2 regions of the Eremococcus coleocola ACS-139-V-Col8 genome follow, and region 1 is predicted to be linked to the other one. Evidence: a T-box and tRNA genes for the amino acid it is inferred to sense, from the RefSeq annotation. Region 1 holds a T-box; the other holds one or more tRNA genes.
What was found. The T-box of region 1 lies ahead of serS (serine--tRNA ligase). A T-box ahead of a tRNA ligase gene usually reads a tRNA of that ligase, here a tRNA-Ser.
Positions count from the first base shown of each region.

Region 1 (9,416 bases):
TGCTTCTAAGGTCTCTAAAATTTCATAATCATGGCGGGCCTTACGATTGGAGGCCAAGGGTTTGTCTTTTTTCACTTGGGACATCAAATTCCTACTTTCTGTTTAAATTATTTCCCCCGTTTTGTCATTTTAAAAGACTTGGAGAATTTTGCAGTCTTATTTTTACGGACTTTTTGCTTAGTCTTCGGCTTGCCCTTAGCTTGACCTGACTTGGCAAATTTAGGTTTGCCCTGGTTAGCCTTAGCCTTATTCTTGGCCCGACCTTTAGACGTCGCCGCAGACTTACCAGGCTTGTGGTGATTGCCTGACGTATTTTGTTTAGGACGACGGCCCAAACGTTTCTGACCTTGGGCTAAATCTAAAGCTGCTTGGTCCGCTTTTTGGCTTTCATAATCGACTAATTTAAAATCAATTTGTCGTTGGCTAATATCAACTTTTTCCACTTCAATCACGACTTTCTGACCGATTTTAAAAACATTACTGGTCCGCTCGCCGACTAACATATAGTGGGAAGGAATAAATTGATAATAATCATCAGACAATTTATCAAGACTGATTAAACCTTCAACCGTATTGGCCAATTCTACGAACATCCCAAAAGAAGTGACCGAAGCAATATGGCCTGGGAACTGTTGACCAATTTTATCGGCCATAAATTCAGCCTTCTTCAGGGCATCCGTTTCACGTTCTGCATCCACCGCGCGTCGTTCCATTTTTGATGCTTGGTCAGCAGCACCAGCCAAGTAACTAGTTTCTTGGTAAATTTCCTTCTTACTTGGACGTGTAAGGTAAAAATGGATGAGACGATGAACCATTAGGTCCGGATAACGACGAATCGGGGAAGTAAAATGAGTATATTCTTTGGTTGCTAGTCCATAATGCCCCAGAGGTTCAATCGAATATTTGGCTTGTTGCATCGACCGTAACATAATCATCGCCAAAACTGATTCAAAATCTTGTCCTTGGACTTTTTTCAGACTTTCTTGTAACTGTTTAGGTTTGATAGTGGCTGCATGCCCACCTAATGGGACACCAAGTGAAGAAGCAAATTCGGCAAAGCGCAACATTTTTTCTTCGTCTGGTTGCTCATGAATCCGGTAAACCATCGGTAATTGCTTGGCCATAAAATACCCAGCGACAGTTTCATTGGCAGCCAGCATAAAGGATTCAATCATCCGTTCCCCGGTTTGCCGCTGACGGACCACGATATCTTGGGGTTGGCCCTCTTCATCGACAATAATTTCCGCTTCCTTAGTATCGAAATTAAGGGCTCCTCGTTTAAGCCGCATTTTCTCTAAAATTTTATGTAAGGCTGCCATATCTTCTAACATAGGTACAATTTCTTGATAATCTTGACGGAGTTTAGCGTCACCCGCTAAAATCTCATTCACATCACGATAAGTCATCCGGTAGGAAGAATTAATGACAGATAAATAAATATCAAAGGCGGTAACCTTACCCTGGGTGTTTATGGTCATCTGACAAGTAATTGTCAGGCGATCTTCCTTAGGGTTTAGGGAACACAAGCCATTAGATAATTTCTGTGGCAACATTGGTACAACTCGGTCGGTCAAATAGACAGAGGTACCACGTTGGTATGCCTCTTGATCAATCGGGCTTCCCTTTTGAACATAGTGGGAAACATCTGCAATATGGACGCCTAATTCATAACTACCATCAGAATTTTTTTCTAAAGAAATCGCATCATCTAAGTCTTTGGCAGAGGCTCCATCGATGGTGATGATGAGTTGATCGCGTAAATCATGCCGGCCTTGTACTTGGGCGGGATCAATCACATCAGGGAATTCCTTAATTTGTTCCAAAACATCTTCAGGAAACTCATTAGGAATGCCAAATTGGTAGAGAATTTCTAAAATATCGACACCTGGTTGATCTTTATGACCAATTTCTTTGGTGATGAGACCGACCAAGGTCCCTGGATTATCAGGACTTGGATATTGGGTAATTTCAGCCAAGCAGATAGAGCCAGTCACAGGATGGAGGCCTTTAGAGTCAACCATCATCCTTAAGCTTTGGCCCGAATCTAAGCGGGGAATCAAATAGCCAATATAGCCTGTATCTTGTCGTTGGTCTTGATTAAAGGCAACAAACTCACCAACTACTTGGTCCATCGCCCGTTCAACTACTCGGACCACTTCTGCTTCAGACCCTTTACCTGTTTGCGGGTCAACTTCTCTCAGCACTCTAATTTCTACAGTGTCCCCGTCCATGGCTTGGCCAACTTTTCCCGGTGGCAGAAAGTAATCAGGTTTTTCTGGATCAACCGAAATAAATCCAAATCCTTTGGCATTCGCACGAAAAGTTCCCACTAATTTATTATTATTTTGGGCAACCCGAAAATTGCCTTGACCCACCATTTCAATTTCACCAATATGCTCTAAAAAGGCAAGAGCCTTGACTAATTTCTTATAATTTTTAGAACCTTGATAGTTAAATTGACTTGCTAAATCATTGGCTTTAAAGGACTTATCCCTATGTTCTTGGAAGAAAAGGAGTAGATTATTTTCTAATTTACTTAAACTCATGGCTGACCTCCTACTGGTTAGCTTGCTCCAAAAATTCAAACAAGTCTTGTTCAAACGCTTGGCGGTTACGATTAACGGTAATCACGTGACTATTATCTGGATAGAAATGATAATCTAAATAATTAGGATTAATAAAGGTTAGAAAATCTGCTTCTGGCCGTGAATCAACTAGTTCATCTTGACCCGATTGAGCGACAAAGAATGGGACATTAATTTTCGTAAGTTTAGGACCCATGGCTTGCCGGAAATCATTTAAGGCCTGCATTTGTTGATTATGTTGGTCAATAATTTGCTTTTTATCATTTACAAATTGCTCTAATCGGTTATTGGACATATATAAGGCCCGCGCATAGGCTAAAAATGGCGTCTGCAAATCCACAAGTGAATCAGGCAAAATTGGTGAATTAAACATCCCACCCGCCTTGAGCTGACCTTGGTCTTGACTTAAAAGCCAAGTGGCTATAATTCCACCTAATGATAAGCCAAAAACCATAATGGAATCATAGGCTTGGTCTACCATAAAGGCTAAGGCTTGCTTGGCATCCTCTTGCCAACTTGAAATAGGGGCATTTAAAATATCAAAAATATCATCTGTCCCATGTCCCTGAAAAACTGGACATAAAACATCATAGCCATTTCGATTCAATTTCCGCGCTAACAAATTAACATCATTAGGGGTTCCTGTATAAGCATGGAATAAAATAATCCCAATATTCTTAGACTGGCTCCCTTGTACTGGGTAATAATTCTCTGTTGTATTCAACCTATCCACTCCCTGTTTACTCTAACTCTTATCCTATCCTAAAATAGGATAAAATAAAAGCTATCAGCCTTATTACTGAGGCAGTTTGAACCCAGTGAGATAACTGCCTCAGTATCCATACGACTGTAGGGAGTATGGAGTCCTTCATGTTGCTGCGTTCTTACGAAATTTTAATTGAAACCACGCGCCGCTTCGCTTGCGCCTGGTATTGCGCCCGTACGTCACTGCGTTCCTACAGAATTCGAATTGAAACCACGCGCCGCTTCGCTTGCGCCTGGTATTGCGCCCGTACGTCACTGCGTTCCTACGGAATTCAAATTGAAACCACGCACCGCTTCGCTTGTGCCTGGTATTGCGCCCGTATGTCACTGCATTCCTACGGAATTCAAATTGAAACCACGCGCCGCTTCGCTTGCGCCTGGTATTGCGCCCGTACGTCACTGCGTTCCTACGGAATTCAAATTGAAACCACGCACCGCTTCGCTTGTGCCTGGTATTGCGCCCGTATGTCACTGCGTTCCTACGGGCGCAATAAAAAACCTCTGATAACCAAACGATTACCAGAGGTATAAATTATTTAGCTGATAAATAAGCAAGGGCGATTGTTAATACAAAGAATAAAACAGATAAAACACTTGTTGTTTTAATTAAAAAGGCTTCAAAACCTCTCGCTTTTGTTTTAGCTTGGCCATCATCAGACCCTGATAACATACTAGCAGCATTTCCTTTAGTTGGTTGCATAATTACTGCAATAATGATTAAAACTGCAACAATTAAAAGTGCAATTGTTAAGATTTGTTCCAAGAGCTTTCCTCCTCTATAAACTGTACAAAGTGTATTTTACCACAAAAATATCAAACTTGCCTAGGGTATTTAGCCAGTCAACCTCAATAAATAACTAAAATAAGTTATTTATTTCCAGCTTGATCTAATCCTCCAAGCCGAATCCCCATCAGCATCACCAAGAATAAGCCAAATACTAAAATCCAAATTGAATAAAGACCTAATTGTAAATTTAAAAAGGCAGTTATCAAAACTCCCAAAACAAAGGAAGCTAAGACCATACTTAAATACTTAAGTCGGTTCTTTGCTAAGGCATCCTTGAGAAAAACCGCATCATAAAATGATTCAGTCAAATTCCGCAAGTTCCCAGTCATCATAGTCGAAGCATAGGAATGCTTGCCTAAAGAGCGAAACTCTTGAAATTGAGCAGCAGCCGCTAAAGCAAAAAATGAGGTGATGACCAAAGGAGGCACATAATCTTGCAGCATGGCAGCTAATAACATCATGACCGTTTCAAATAGGAGAACAATCAACCCTGCCTCCCCCTTTTCTTTTAACCGGGTTTGGTGTTGAATAAACCGAGTTACCAAGGTACCTAAGACAAACATAAAAATAGATAAAAGATAAGGAGGGGTCGCTGACCAAGCCCCTTGACCAATCCGAATCGACAAAATAATAATGTTACCTGTTTGCATTCCAGCAAATACCTTGCCAAAGTTAATATAGGAATAAGCATCTAGAGATCCGGCTAAGGAAGACAGAATAATGGCTGGTAGGATATGATTGAAATTAGTTGCACGCATACGAAGACTCCTTTAAGACTAATCAGCCCCTATTTTAACACAAAAAGCCAGATACCATAATAAAAACCTAACTATGACCGAATTAGCTCGGTCTAGTTAGGCAAAGTAAGCGAATTTAGAAAATATATTAGCAATTAATTGTTAATTTATAGTAAGAGTCTTTTCCTCTTAGTCAAGATACATTCTGGATCACCAAACCTTTCTATCAGTTTTCTTAGGTTTCAAGTCAGGTTCACCTCCTTAAAGAAAAAAAGTACCAAGCAATCTATGATTACTTGATACTATTATTAATAAAAATAGGGTGTAGAAAGTTTGGTGTGACATGCACAGACAAAGATGAACTCAAAAAATCTATAGCTTTAAGCACAATTAAAGCAAAAGATACAGATAGGTCTTGTAAATACTTAATTATATCAAGTGAAGTTTTCTTCCAAATAACCAAAGCATTCAAATTTTGCATCGGTGCTGCCTCCTATCATCCTTCTACACATCCATTATACCATTGACTATATTTTTCTCAATCAAATCGAGTTAAACGTATCCATTAACCTAAAAAAGGAGCTAGGTAAAAACCTAGCTTCCTTTTCTTTTATTATAAATTCACACCATGGGCATTTTCTTTAGTAATTTTAGTCACGCCTCCCATATAAGGAACCAGTTTTTCTGGAATCTTAACAGAACCATCCACTTGTTGGTAATTTTCTAAAATAGCGACTAAAGTACGACCAACTGCTAAACCAGAACCGTTTAAGGTATGAACATAGTCTACCTTACCTTCTTCATTTCGGAAACGAATCATGGCCCGGTGAGCTTGGAAAGCCTCTGTGTTTGAACATGAAGAAATTTCACGGTAGGTATCTTGGCCAGGAATCCAAGCTTCAATATCATAAGTCTTAGCCGCAGAGAAGCCCATGTCGCCGGTACATAAAACAATGGTACGATAAGGAATTTCTAAAGCTTGTAGAATAGATTCAGCGTCCCGGGTCATACCTTCTAATTCTTCATAAGAATGGTCTGGATGAGCAAATTTAACTAATTCTACCTTGTTAAATTGGTGCATCCGGATTAAGCCCCGGGTATCACGACCCGCAGACCCTGCTTCAGAACGGAAAGCTGGAGATAATCCTACAAATTTAGTTGGCAATTGATCTAAATCTAGAATTTCATCCGCATAGAAGTTAGTCAAAGGAACTTCTGCCGTTGGGATTAAAGTTAACCCACGCTCATCAGTTAATTGGAAGACGTCTTCCTTAAACTTAGGAAATTGGCCCGTACCAAACATAGCTTTATCGTTAACAATATATGGCACAATCATTTCTTTATAGCCATTATTGGTATGGGTATCCAACATAAAGTTATAAATGGCCCGTTCTAGGCGAGCGCCTAAGCCTTTATAATATACAAAACGAGCCCCAGCCACCTTAGCACCACGATCAAAGTCTAAAATATCTAAGTTTTCAGCAATATCCCAGTGGTTTTTGGCTTCAAAGTCAAATTCAGGAATTTGACCCCAACGACGAATTTCCACATTGTCCTCTTCATCTGCCCCAACAGGTACATCTTCATGGGGTAAGTTGGGTAAGCCAAATTCAATGGCTTCAAGGTCGGCTTGGACTTGAGCCAGTTCTCCATCTTGAGCTTTAATGCGGCCACCTAGTTCTTGCATTTCCTTAATTTTGGCATCAGCATCTTCTTTATTCTTTTTTAATTGAGCAATTTCTTGTGATACTTGGTTCCGTAACTTTTTATCTTCTTCAGCCTTCACGATGAGTTGACGGCGTTTTTGATCCAATGCTTGGTATTGTTCTAGGATTTCACGCTTAACCCCACGATTGGCTAAGCGGTCAGCCACAGCCTCAAAATCATTTCTTAATACTTTACGGTCTAACATTATTTTTCCTCCTTTATATGCAAAAAGAGCCTTTCATCCAACTTGGGACGAAAGGCTCATTCGCGGTACCACCCTAATTCAAATAAGCCTTGTTTACCAGCTTATTTGCACTCTGAGTCGATAACGGTGACACCGGCACTATTTAAATTCAAAAATTATTCATAGGCTGATTAAAGTGTGGATTCATAGACCCGCATCCATGGCTTGCACCAACCGCCATGTCTCTTTTGAATTGAATCTATTACTATTCACTTCTCATTTACTTATTAAAATTATTATAAGTCATCTTCTCCAAAAGTCAACTAGACAAGTAAGAGAAAATTAAATGATATAGTCTTGTGACCGGTCTATAATCCGAGCAGGAACGCCAACTGCAGTAGCATAAGGTGGGACATCTTGCAAAACGACAGCGCCCGCCCCAATCCGACTATGGTGACCCACGGTCACATTACCTAAGATAATAGCGTTGGCACCAATTTCTACATCATGTTCAATGGTGGGATGACGTTTGACCCCTTTTTCGTTACCACGGCCACCGAGCGTCGTCCCGTGGTACATCTTGACTCGGTCCCCCACAATGGCTGTTTCACCAATGACAACCCCAGTCCCGTGGTCAATGAACACATGGTCACCGATTTGCGCCCCCGGATGAATTTCGATACCGGTTTGACGTTTGCTATCTTCCGAGAGCCGCCGGGCTACAGTAAAATCACCAACCAGGTAGGCTTGGTGGGCTAAATCATGGACGCGGAGGGCTTGTAAACCAGGATATAAGTTGAGGGCCTCATCGACACTATGACAGGCAGGATCATGATCATAGATATACTGGGCTAAGTCTAGCCAGTAGTCCTCGTTTTTAATCTTATTCGGCATCAAAGAAACCGGCAGACAAGTAACGTTCACCCGTATCTGGTAAAACCGTTACTACCTGCTTACCTTGGCCTAATTCTTTGGCTAGTAATTTAGCCGCTGCATAGTTTGCCCCAGAGGATACACCTGCCAAAATCCCCTGTCCTTTAGTTAATTCAACCATATTAGCAATTGCATCTTCATTGCTTATGGTCATTACTTTATCAATATCAGTTTGGTCAAGAATATCGGGTACAAAATTTGCCCCTAAGCCTTGAATTTTATGTGGTCCAGCTTGACCTTGGCTAATCAAAGGAGACGCTGCTGGTTCCATGGCCCAAACTTGGGTGTCTGGATTATGTTTTTTCAAGACATGAGAAACTCCGGTTACCGTACCGCCTGTTCCAAAACCAGCCACAAAACCATCAACTTGGTCTAGTTCTTTTAAGATTTCTTGACCGGTAGTTTCCACATGCGATTGGACATTAGCTTCGCGGGTAAATTGTGACAAAATCGGAGCATCCAATTCAGCAGATAATTCCTTGGCCTTATCTACGGCACCTTGCATGCCATCAGGTCCTGGTGTCAGAACCAATTCAGCCCCATAAGCTTTCATAATATTGCGGCGTTCAATGGTCATGGTTTCTGGCATGACAATCATGACATGAATACCTAAGGCTGCCCCAATCATTGATAAGGCAATCCCGGTGTTTCCAGAAGTGGCTTCAATAATGGTGCCCCCTTCTTCTAAAGTGCCATCCTTTAACATGGCTTCCACAATGTATTTTACTGGCCGATCTTTAACCGAACCAGATGGGTTACGGCTTTCAATTTTAGCAAAAATCTTAGCTGAGCCTGGTTCAGATTTTAGTTCTACCAAAGGTGTGTTACCAATTGTTTCATAAATATTTTTAAACATGTAAAGTCTCCTCACTTCAAATAAGATTTGTGACTCAATTTTAGCATATATGAGTAACCATTCAAGTGTTCTGCTTACCAATTTAAGAGGCGACTTTTTTCCGTATCCCGATAATGATGAATTTGATCCATATTGGCCCAATTCTGTTGCCGTAAGGCTTCGAACAAGACAATATTGACCGTATTAGATAAATTAAGTGACCGCACATGCTCATCATTCATGGGGATACGCAAACAATCTTGTTTATGTTCTAGCATAAATTCAAGAGGCAAACCAGTCGTTTCTTTACCAAAAAGGAAAAATTGTTCGTCAGCTTCATTTCGGGCTAAATCAGCCTCAGTATAAATGCGCGGTGCAAATTTTGAAATGAGATACATCGGTCGTTGGCCCACATAATCCAAAAAGGCTTCAAAAGACTCATGTTCAATTATTTCGACATTATGCCAATAATCTAAGCCGGCTCGTTTTAACATTTTATCATCGGTAGAAAAGCCCAAAGGATGAATGAGGTGTAAAGGCGCATTGCTAGCCGCACAGGTCCGAGAAATATTCCCGGTATTGGCTGGCATTAAAGGTTGATAAAGGGCAATATGGTTTTTCATACAAAAACTTCTTTCTATGATTGGGTCTTTATTGACCGTGGAGGACGTTTATCTTTGAGTTTTTCGATAGCCTGGGTCATTTCGGTCACAGTTTCGGGATCAGTTTCTTTGGCTAATTGGGCCGCGATTGCCTTGACCATAGCCGGATTCTGGAATCGCTGGATTACAGACAAGGCCCAGGCAGAAGTTCCCCGAATGACTGGCCGCGGATCTTCTTCCATTAATTGTAATAATAAGGGTATTGCGGTCTGGTCGCGCAT
Region 1 is NZ_AENN01000016.1:456-9,871, forward strand. It holds gene smpB (SsrA-binding protein SmpB) at 1-84, opposite strand, end outside; gene rnr (ribonuclease R) at 108-2,546, opposite strand; gene HMPREF9257_RS06145 (alpha/beta hydrolase) at 2,557-3,309, opposite strand; gene HMPREF9257_RS09165 (hypothetical protein) at 3,456-3,881, shown strand; gene secG (preprotein translocase subunit SecG) at 3,883-4,113, opposite strand; gene HMPREF9257_RS06155 (YoaK family protein) at 4,218-4,895, opposite strand; gene HMPREF9257_RS06160 (hypothetical protein) at 5,167-5,355, opposite strand; gene serS (serine--tRNA ligase) at 5,488-6,786, opposite strand; T-box leader at 6,827-7,054, opposite strand; gene epsC (serine O-acetyltransferase EpsC) at 7,108-7,659, opposite strand; gene cysK (cysteine synthase A) at 7,649-8,554, opposite strand; gene HMPREF9257_RS06180 (tRNA (cytidine(34)-2'-O)-methyltransferase) at 8,629-9,156, opposite strand; gene queG (tRNA epoxyqueuosine(34) reductase QueG) at 9,171-9,416, opposite strand, start outside.

Region 2 (9,416 bases), on a different contig from region 1:
GTTGGGTTGATATAATAAACCGTCTCATCATCTAATAAATGAGCTGGTATCACTGCCTTTACCACATGTTCAATCATGTCTTGGCGAATTTTAACTAAAGAAATTTCCTCCGCATGTTGGGTAGAGATGACTATATTATCAATGCGTTGAGCTTGACCCTGCTCATCATATTCAATAGTTACCTGGGTTTTACCATCTGGCCCAAGGTAGGCTAGTAGTCCACTTTTTCGAACTTCGGCTAAGCGACGGGCTAAACGGTGGGAAAATGCAATCGCTAAAGGCATATATTCTGGGGTTTCGTTAGTGGCATAGCCAAACATAATCCCTTGGTCTCCAGCTCCAATCTTTTGTTGGTCTGATTGACGGGATTCAATTCCTGCGTCAACCCCTTGTTTGATATCCGGTGATTGCTCATCTAAGGAAACCAAGACCGCAACATTGTCTGCATCAAAGCCGTATTTCTTATCCGTATAACCAATCTCACGAATGGTTTGGCGGACTACCGCTTGAATATCAACATAGGCCGAGGTGGTAATTTCACCAAATACTAGGACTAGACCGGTATTGACTGCAGTCTCACAAGCGACCCGGGCATAAGGGTCTTGACTAAGAATCGCGTCCAAAATCGCATCTGAAATTTGGTCCGCAATCTTATCGGGATGTCCCTCAGTGACTGACTCAGATGTAAATAAATATTTTTCCAAAAATAATCTTCCTTTCCAGCATGTTTTTTTGCTGTAGTAAATATTACAATCTTTACAAATGTAAGGATTTTTAATTTTTCATTGATACAACAAGGATTATACCTTATTATTAATATGAATGATAGTAATATGGAAAGGCTAGTCAAGATGAAAAAATTTATAAATTATTTACAGAACCCTTACCTCAAAATCTTTATCGCCCCCCTCTCTTTGATACTTTTTGGCGCTATTATGGGGGTAAGCCACAGTCAATCACCTAAGTGGTTAGCGGTAATCTTACTTTATTTGATTGCACTCACTTCACAATTAACCTTACATTTTCTACATTTAAAATTTGACCGTGAGAGTTCAATTACTGACAATCCCTTGTTGCTAAGGATTCTACAGGGCCTGATGATTTTAGCTGCGATTCTTTTAATGATTCGCCAACATTGGATTATTATTTTGCTCATTCTATTTTATTTAATTTATACCCACATCATCTATTACCCTTATAATATTTCCAATACGATATATGCCTATATTTTAGCTATTTTCTATGAAAGCTTTATCCTCAACATCATAGCTTACTATTCCCAAGTTGGTGCCATTAATAATGATTTGCTAATTCATTTAATTCCAATTGTTCTTATGTTTGCAGGGATTTATATTCAAACTTTCCACTTAAAAGATGAACTTTCTATTTATCAACCCTCTAAACTTTGGCCCCGCTTACGTTATCTAGGTTATATTCTAAGTTTTCTTGCCTTAGCTCTAGGCTTCTATCTTAGTTTACCAAGCCGTTCCTACTTTTTAGTTCAAATTCTCTGCTTATTAGTTTCAGGTTTTGCCTTAATACCAAGCCTGGTTGTTACCAAAAATTCTGACCAGAGCCAACGGAAAATAAATTATTTATCCGCGGTCTTAAGTATCTTCACTATCATTTATAGCCTCAGTGTTCTTTTCTAATAATCAAAAAACGTCTTAATCCTTAATCGGATTAAGACGTTTTTATTATTTAGACTGTTAAACTATTCTTTAACAAATGAGGTTGCTTGGTTACCAGCTTGACGACCGAATACAATAATATCGGCTACAGCCTTACCACCAAGCCGGTTAGAACCGTGGACGCCACCAACTACTTCACCGGCTGCATAAAGTCCAGAAATAGCTCGGCGATCTTCATTTAAAACTTGTGCCTCAGTATTGATAGACAAACCACCCATGGTATGATGAATTCCCGGTGCAATTTGGATTGCATAGAAAGGTGCTTTAGATAAGTCATATTCCATACCGGTTTCACGTTCAAATTCGCCATCTTTACCAGTAGCAACGGCTGATTCTGAAACATATTCCTCAGCGTGAACGATTGGCATTTGCGCAGCTAACAGTCCAGTTAAAACTAAACTTAACGAAAACTTCTAAAATTTCATAACTCTCCCTTCTCATTCACACATCATAAAACATTCCTCCACAAGTTTGTAAGTGTTTTCTTATCATATTTTAATAAAAATAGAGGACTGGGCAAAAAAATCCAGTCCCTTTAACTATTTATTGATATTGGTTGAGAATGGCTTCAATATGAACTACTGTTTCTTCGATTGATTTATTTTCAATATTAACGACTGGAATCCCCAACTGGTCATAGATTTTCTGAGCATATAATAATTCTGACTTAATTCGACTCAAATCATCATAAGCAGATCCTTGACCAAGGCCTAAGACTTTTACCCGTTCTTGTCGAATCCGCATAATATAACGGGGACTAGCAATCAGACCAATCAGCTTCTCTTTTGGAACCTGAAATATTTCCTTGGGTAAAGTAATTTCTGGAACTAAAGGTAGATTAGAAACTTTAAGCGAATTATTATTAGCTAAATAAATAGACAGCGGGGTCTTTGATGTTCTAGACACCCCTAATAAGACCAAATCGGATTCTAGAAAACCTCGTGGCGACCGGCCATCATCAAATTTTACAGCAAACTCAATCGCATCAACTCGGTCAAAATAGTTTTTATTCATAGCATGGATTGAACCGCTTTGGCGGGTGGGTTTCAGTTGGGTCCGCCGTGAAATAATCCGCATCAGCGGAGAAATATAATCCACATGGTCTAGTCCATGTAAGGTACAAAATTCTTCTACCATCTGATTTAATTGGTCTGAAACCAAAGTTGTAATCACGATGGCTTGTTCCTTAAGGGCATCTTCCAAGATTGGTATTAAGGTTTGACTATCCCTAACAAAAGGAAAACGTCGTATTTCATCAATTGCTAACTGGGGATATTGAGCTAAACCTGCTTGGGTAACTTTCTGGGCTGTTGCACCGACTGAGTCAGAAATCATAAAGATTGCTAGTGGGCTTCCTTCTTGACTGGCTTTCATCTACTCAACCACCCCCAAGTCAACTAATAAATAGGCTAAACTGGTCTTGGATAATTTACCAACTACCTGTTTTGATTGGTCTGATTTTAATACGGGTAAAGAGTCAATTTCAAAGTCACGTAGCATTTGCCCCGCTTCTAAGACCGGACGATTCGGATAAGTGACATGTATATTAGGCCAACGCGTCATCATAACGGCAATCGGAACGGAAACATCACTTTTATTAAGTACAGTCCTAAGTAAATCTTTTCTTGAAACTAAGCCAACTAACTCTTCGTTATCATCGACTACATAGAGGGAGCCAGCATCATGTAAGAAAAGATGACTAATTGCCATTTGAACACTAGTGTCCTGCTTAATAATAATAGCCGGGATCATAATTTCAGCTACGGTCATGTGATTTAATTTATCTAGAAATAGAGGTTGAAAATCTAGACCTGAATAAAAATATCCTATCTTGGGCCGAGCATCCAAGATGCCCGTCATGGTCAAAATCGCAAAATCACTTCTTAAAGTTGACCGACTTAAGCCCAAAAGTTGGGCAATTGTATCCCCATTAATGGGTTCATTGGCTTTAACAATTTCAATAATTTGATATTGTCGTGGACTTAGTTCCATACTTACATCGCTCCATTATTTGATTTTAATACTTTCTTGGTTGCTTAATCGTAGCTTGAGCAGCAGCTAATTGAGCCACCGGCAAGCGGAAAGGTGAACATGACACATAGTCTAAACCAATATTATGGAAGAATTCAATTGATTTAGGGTCGCCGCCTAATTCTCCACAAACGCCCATGGTTATTCCCGGACGGCTAGCTCTAGCTTTTTGACTTGCAATTTTAACTAATTCACCGACCCCTTCTTGGTCAATGGTTTGGAAAGGATCAAAGGCTAAGACCCGGTCTTTAATGTAGGATTGGATAAATTTACCCGCATCATCACGGGAGAAACCATAGGTCATTTGGGTTAGGTCATTGGTACCGAAAGAAATAAACTCTGCATCCTCAGCTAATTGGTCGGCTGTCAGACAAGCCCGTGGTAATTCAACCATGGTTCCAATCTGGTAATCTACGGTATCGCCCTTTTCATCAAAAATCGCTTGAATCCGTTTTTCCAAGAAGGCTTTGCTTTCTTTAAGTTCTTCTTTCATTCCCACCAATGGAATCATAATTTCCGGCTCAACGTTAATACCTTGTGCTTTTAATTCTAATGCGGCTTCAATAATCGCTTGAACTTGCATTTGATAAAGCATTGGGTAAGAAATGGCTAAACGTACCCCGCGGTGACCAAGCATTGGATTCACTTCATGCAGTTCAAGAACACGTCGGTTTAATTTGGCTGGATCCATTTCAAGTTGCTTAGCAACTTGAGCGATATCTTCTTGAGAAGACGGTACAAACTCATGTAGCGGTGGATCTAATAAACGGACAACCACTGGTAGACCTTCCATTTGTTGGAAAATAGTTGAAAAATCTTCTTTTTGGAAATTGATTAAATTATCCAAGGCAGCTTGACGTTCTTGATCGTTTTCAGCAAGAATGAACCGCCGCATATGTGGTAGACGATCTGAACCAAAGAACATGTGCTCCGTCCGAACTAAGCCAATTCCGGCTGCTTTAAAACGAAGTCCTGTTTCAATATCACTTGGAGTTTCAGCGTTCATCCTTACTTTCATATCGGCAATTTCGCGGGCCCAAGTCATTATTTTTTCAAAGCGTTCGTCTGCCTCAGATGGAATCGTAGGCACTTCGCCTAAATAGAGGGTACCAGTAGAACCGTCAACTGAAATTAAATCTCCTTCATGTAAAACACCACCAGGATATTCAACCACTTTTTCTGCTTCTTTAATTCGGATATCTTCACAACCGACTACACAACAAGTTCCCATCCCCCGAGCCACGACAGCCGCATGAGAAGTTAGACCTCCTCGGCTAGTTACAATTGCAGCCGAAGATACCATGCCTTCAATATCTTCTGGAGAAGTTTCTTGTCGCATTAAGATAACACGTTCTCCCATTAAGTTATGTTCTTTAGCAGTCGCAGCATCAAAATAAATATGGCCAACGGCTGCCCCAGGACTCGCTGCTAAACCAGAATCTGTTATTACAGGGAAATTAGCCACTTGATTTGGATCAAACATCGGATGTAAGAGTTGATTAATCGCAGAAGGGTTAATTTGCATTAGCGCTTGTCCCTTATCAACAATGCCTTCCATTGCCATTTCATAGGCAATATTTAAAGCAGATTTGGCTGTTCGCTTACCATTCCGGGTTTGGAGAATGAATAGCTTACCATTTTCAACTGTAAATTCAATATCTTGCATGTCGCCATAATGCCGTTCTAATTTTTCTGAAATCGCATTAAATTGATAATAGATTTTCGGCATTAAATCATTCAATGAAGAAATTGGCTTAGGTGTCCGAATACCAGCCACGACGTCTTCCCCTTGAGCATTTAATAAGAATTCACCGAAAAGTTCATTCTCACCGGTATTTGGGTTCCTTGAGAAAGTAACACCCGTTCCAGATGTTTCACCCAAGTTACCAAAGACCATTTCTTGAATATTAACCGCTGTCCCCATGGTATGTGGAATATGATTTAAATTCCGGTACACAATGGCCCGATCATTATCCCAAGAAGCAAAAACAGCTTTAACTGCATCATAGAGTTGTTGAATTGGTTCTTGGGGGAAAGTTAATTGGTTGGCTTGGTAGACTTCTTTGTAGCGTCTAACCACTTCTTTTAAATCATCTACCGTTAAATCTAAGTCTGAAGAATATGCTTTACTTGATTTGATATCATCTAAAATATCTTCAAAAGCGCGTCCGTCAATTCCATAAACAACGTTTCCAAACATTTGCAATAAACGACGATAACAGTCATATGCAAACCTTGGGTTAGAAGTTAAATCAGCTAAGTATTCTACATTTTGATCATTTAAACCTAAATTTAAAATTGTATCCATCATACCAGGCATTGAAATAGCTGCACCAGACCGAACTGATACCAAAAGTAAGGAGTTAGGATTTGAGAATTGCTTTCCTGTTTTCATCTCCATTTCTTCTAAGTACTGATCAATTTGTTGCTTCAACTCTTGGGATAAAGTCCGATCACCATCTAAAAACGCTAAACAAGCTTTAGTAGAAATCGTAAAACCGTTTGGAATCGGTAAACCAATCCGCGTCATTTCGGCTAAATTTGCCCCCTTACCGCCTAAAATGTCACGCATAGACGCATTACCTTCACTGAAATGATACAATAATTTTTCCATAATGACCTCCATTAGTGTTGAATATTTACAAAATATAGTATAAATGTCGCACTAATAATAGTCAATATAAAATCGATGATTTGTATAAACAAAATAAACACTTATAAATTAAAGCCTCTATTAAAAGCTTTAACAAAATTTCAAATAACATGATTAAACATCTTGAAATAACAAAAATAATAAATATTAGAAATAAATTAAAATGTTGCACTAATAAAAAAGCCCCTAAGGGGCTAAAGTAATAATTAAAAAAGTTAAATATTTAAAGAAAATCTTAAGTTAAAAGACGATCATTAATATTTGGAAGACTTAATTTAACTGGCAGATTTGAAATATAAATCGCTAGAAAAGTTAAACATAAACCAAATATCGCTATAGAGGTCGGCTATTCATGATAAAGGATTAAACCCATAACCATAGCTGCTGGCGTCTCTCCTGAGGCCAAAATAGCTACTTTACCCGCTTCTAAAAAATTCATGGACATGGCATACAAACCAGATAGAATAACAGATAAGAATACAGCATCTAGACCTAACCATAAGAATAAATGGGGTTGATTCGCCGAACTTTGCCAGAATACATGAAAAACAGTGACAAAACTAATACTTATTGCCGCGAAGAGAGAACCATAAAATATTAAAGTTAAGTAATGAGATTGACGAACAGCTAATTGTTTGGAAAAAATTCCATATACCCCGTAGAAAAAAACCGCTAAAGCTCCGTAAATAATGCCAGTATAAGTCCATTTCAAACTAGCTGATTCCAAAAAACCCGAAACAAATATCACACAAAGTAAAGTTAGGCCCACACAAATCTGTTTACTAATCGTAATCTTTTCCTTGAAAAATATAGCAGCAAAATACACGACAAAAACAGGAACTAAAGCTGATAAAACTGCAGCTAAAACCAGGAAGGTCTAAATAATAGCAATATTATAAAAGACATTAATAATTCCCATTCCGATTACACCAGATCCTATCATTAAAGTCCAATCTTTATAGGATACCTTAAAAAGTCTTGGATCTTTGATTAAAAAAATTAAACCTAAAAATAAAGCTGCAGAAAACATTCGTCCGAAAATTGTTACATAATTATTCAGTCCAAAACTTGATAATTGCCGAATAAACAAGCCCCTACTCCCCCACATTAAACCAGCAAGCAAAAGCCAAATCCACCTAAACCTTTTCAAGTCATTACCGTCTCTTAAAATATTAAATAATAAAAAAAGACTAGCCTTAGCTAGTCTTACCAAGCGGGTGACGAGAATCGAACTCGCGACAACAGCTTGGAAGGCTGTAGTTTTACCACTAAACTACACCCGCATAAAAGCGGTCCGGACGGGATTTGAACCCGCGATCTCCTGCGTGACAGGCAGGCATGTTGACCCCTACACCACCGGACCAATAAAATATAAATTGCGGGGGTAGGACTCGAACCTACGACCTTCGGGTTATGAGCCCGACGAGATGCCAACTTCTCCACCCCGCGATAATTTTAAAAAGGAGGATAAGGGATTCGAACCCTTGCACGCTTTTACACGCCTGACGGTTTTCAAGACCGTTCCCTTCAGCCGGACTTGGGTAATCCTCCAAAAAATAAAAATAGTCCGTACGGGATTCGAACCCGTGTTACCGCCGTGAAAGGGCGGTGTCTTAACCACTTGACCAACGGACCATAATCAACAAAAAATAAATGACGGAGAAGGAGGGATTTGAACCCTCGCGCCGGTTTCCCGACCTACACCCTTAGCAGGGGCGCCTCTTCAGCCTCTTGAGTACTTCCCCATTTACCAAGTTGATATAAGAAAAATGGGCCTGAATGGATTCGAACCATCGACCTCACCCTTATCAGGGGTGCGCTCTAACCAACTGAGCTACAGGCCCGTATAAAAGCGGGTGACGAGAATCGAACTCGCGACAACAGCTTGGAAGGCTGTAGTTTTACCACTAAACTACACCCGCATTATACGGAAAATTGCGGGGGTAGGACTCGAACCTACGACCTTCGGGTTATGAGCCCGACGAGATGCCAACTTCTCCACCCCGCGATAATATATAAAAAGGAGGATAAGGGATTCGAACCCTTGCACGCTTTTACACGCCTGACGGTTTTCAAGACCGTTCCCTTCAGCCGGACTTGGGTAATCCTCCAAAAAAAGCAAAATAGGTCTTATGGACCTTGTAGGACTCGAACCTACGACCATCCCGTTATGAGCGGGAGGCTCTAACCACCTGAGCTAAAGGTCCAAGTATGATAGCGGAGAAGGGGATCGAACCCATGACCTCCCGGGTATGAACCGGACGCTCTAGCCAGCTGAGCTACTCCGCCAAAATTAAATAAAAAAATGGAGACTAGCGGGATCGAACCGCTGACCTCCTGCGTGCAAAGCAGGCGCTCTCCCAGCTGAGCTAAGCCCCCATTAATTATAAATCGGGAAAACAGGATTCGAACCTGCGACCCCTTGGTCCCAAACCAAGTGCTCTACCAAGCTGAGCTATTTCCCGTTAATATTAATACACCCTACAGGAGTCGAACCTGTAACCTTTTGATTCGTAGTCAAACACTCTATCCAATTGAGCTAAGGGTGCATGTAGTGCCGAAGATCGGAGTCGAACCGATACGGAGTGTAACCTCCGCAGGATTTTAAGTCCTGTGCGTCTGCCTATTCCGCCACTCCGGCATGATACGAAGCGGAAGACGGGGTTCGAACCCGCGACCCCCACCTTGGCAAGGTGATGTTCTACCACTGAACTACTTCCGCATATTTAGTGCCGGCTAAAGGACTTGAACCCTCGACCCTCTGATTACAAATCAGATGCTCTACCAACTGAGCTAAGCCGGCTTAATAATATTAAATAAGCAAAGTGCGGGTGAAGGGACTTGAACCCCCACGCCTTGCGGCGCCAGATCCTAAATCTGGTGCGTCTGCCAATTCCGCCACACCCGCATGATTACTATGAGCTGTACAGGGCTCGAACCTGTGACCCTCTGATTAAAAGTCAGATGCTCTACCAACTGAGCTAACAGCTCGAAAGTGGAGGTTAACGGGATCGAACCGCTGACCCTCTGCTTGTAAGGCA
Region 2 is NZ_AENN01000009.1:27,129-36,544, forward strand. It holds gene metK (methionine adenosyltransferase) at 1-704, opposite strand, end outside; gene HMPREF9257_RS02830 (hypothetical protein) at 852-1,652, shown strand; partial or broken gene HMPREF9257_RS02835 (FAD-binding protein) at 1,715-2,020, opposite strand; gene HMPREF9257_RS02840 (pyruvate, water dikinase regulatory protein) at 2,235-3,065, opposite strand; gene HMPREF9257_RS02845 (helix-turn-helix transcriptional regulator) at 3,066-3,683, opposite strand; gene ppdK (pyruvate, phosphate dikinase) at 3,709-6,336, opposite strand; gene HMPREF9257_RS02855 (EamA family transporter) at 6,722-7,087, opposite strand; gene HMPREF9257_RS02860 (EamA family transporter) at 7,253-7,498, opposite strand; tRNA gene HMPREF9257_RS02865 (tRNA-Gly) at 7,588-7,658, opposite strand; tRNA gene HMPREF9257_RS02870 (tRNA-Asp) at 7,666-7,738, opposite strand; tRNA gene HMPREF9257_RS02875 (tRNA-Met) at 7,752-7,824, opposite strand; tRNA gene HMPREF9257_RS02880 (tRNA-Ser) at 7,837-7,926, opposite strand; tRNA gene HMPREF9257_RS02885 (tRNA-Glu) at 7,939-8,010, opposite strand; tRNA gene HMPREF9257_RS02890 (tRNA-Ser) at 8,033-8,120, opposite strand; tRNA gene HMPREF9257_RS02895 (tRNA-Ile) at 8,146-8,219, opposite strand; tRNA gene HMPREF9257_RS02900 (tRNA-Gly) at 8,227-8,297, opposite strand; tRNA gene HMPREF9257_RS02905 (tRNA-Met) at 8,311-8,383, opposite strand; tRNA gene HMPREF9257_RS02910 (tRNA-Ser) at 8,397-8,486, opposite strand; tRNA gene HMPREF9257_RS02915 (tRNA-Ile) at 8,509-8,582, opposite strand; tRNA gene HMPREF9257_RS02920 (tRNA-Met) at 8,591-8,664, opposite strand; tRNA gene HMPREF9257_RS02925 (tRNA-Ala) at 8,682-8,754, opposite strand; tRNA gene HMPREF9257_RS02930 (tRNA-Pro) at 8,767-8,840, opposite strand; tRNA gene HMPREF9257_RS02935 (tRNA-Arg) at 8,851-8,924, opposite strand; tRNA gene HMPREF9257_RS02940 (tRNA-Leu) at 8,931-9,016, opposite strand; tRNA gene HMPREF9257_RS02945 (tRNA-Gly) at 9,026-9,097, opposite strand; tRNA gene HMPREF9257_RS02950 (tRNA-Thr) at 9,106-9,178, opposite strand; tRNA gene HMPREF9257_RS02955 (tRNA-Leu) at 9,202-9,283, opposite strand; tRNA gene HMPREF9257_RS02960 (tRNA-Lys) at 9,294-9,366, opposite strand; tRNA gene HMPREF9257_RS02965 (tRNA-Val) at 9,372-9,416, opposite strand, start outside.
Region 2: it encodes a tRNA-Ser, which carries the amino acid that the T-box ahead of serS (serine--tRNA ligase) is inferred to sense. The anticodon was not compared.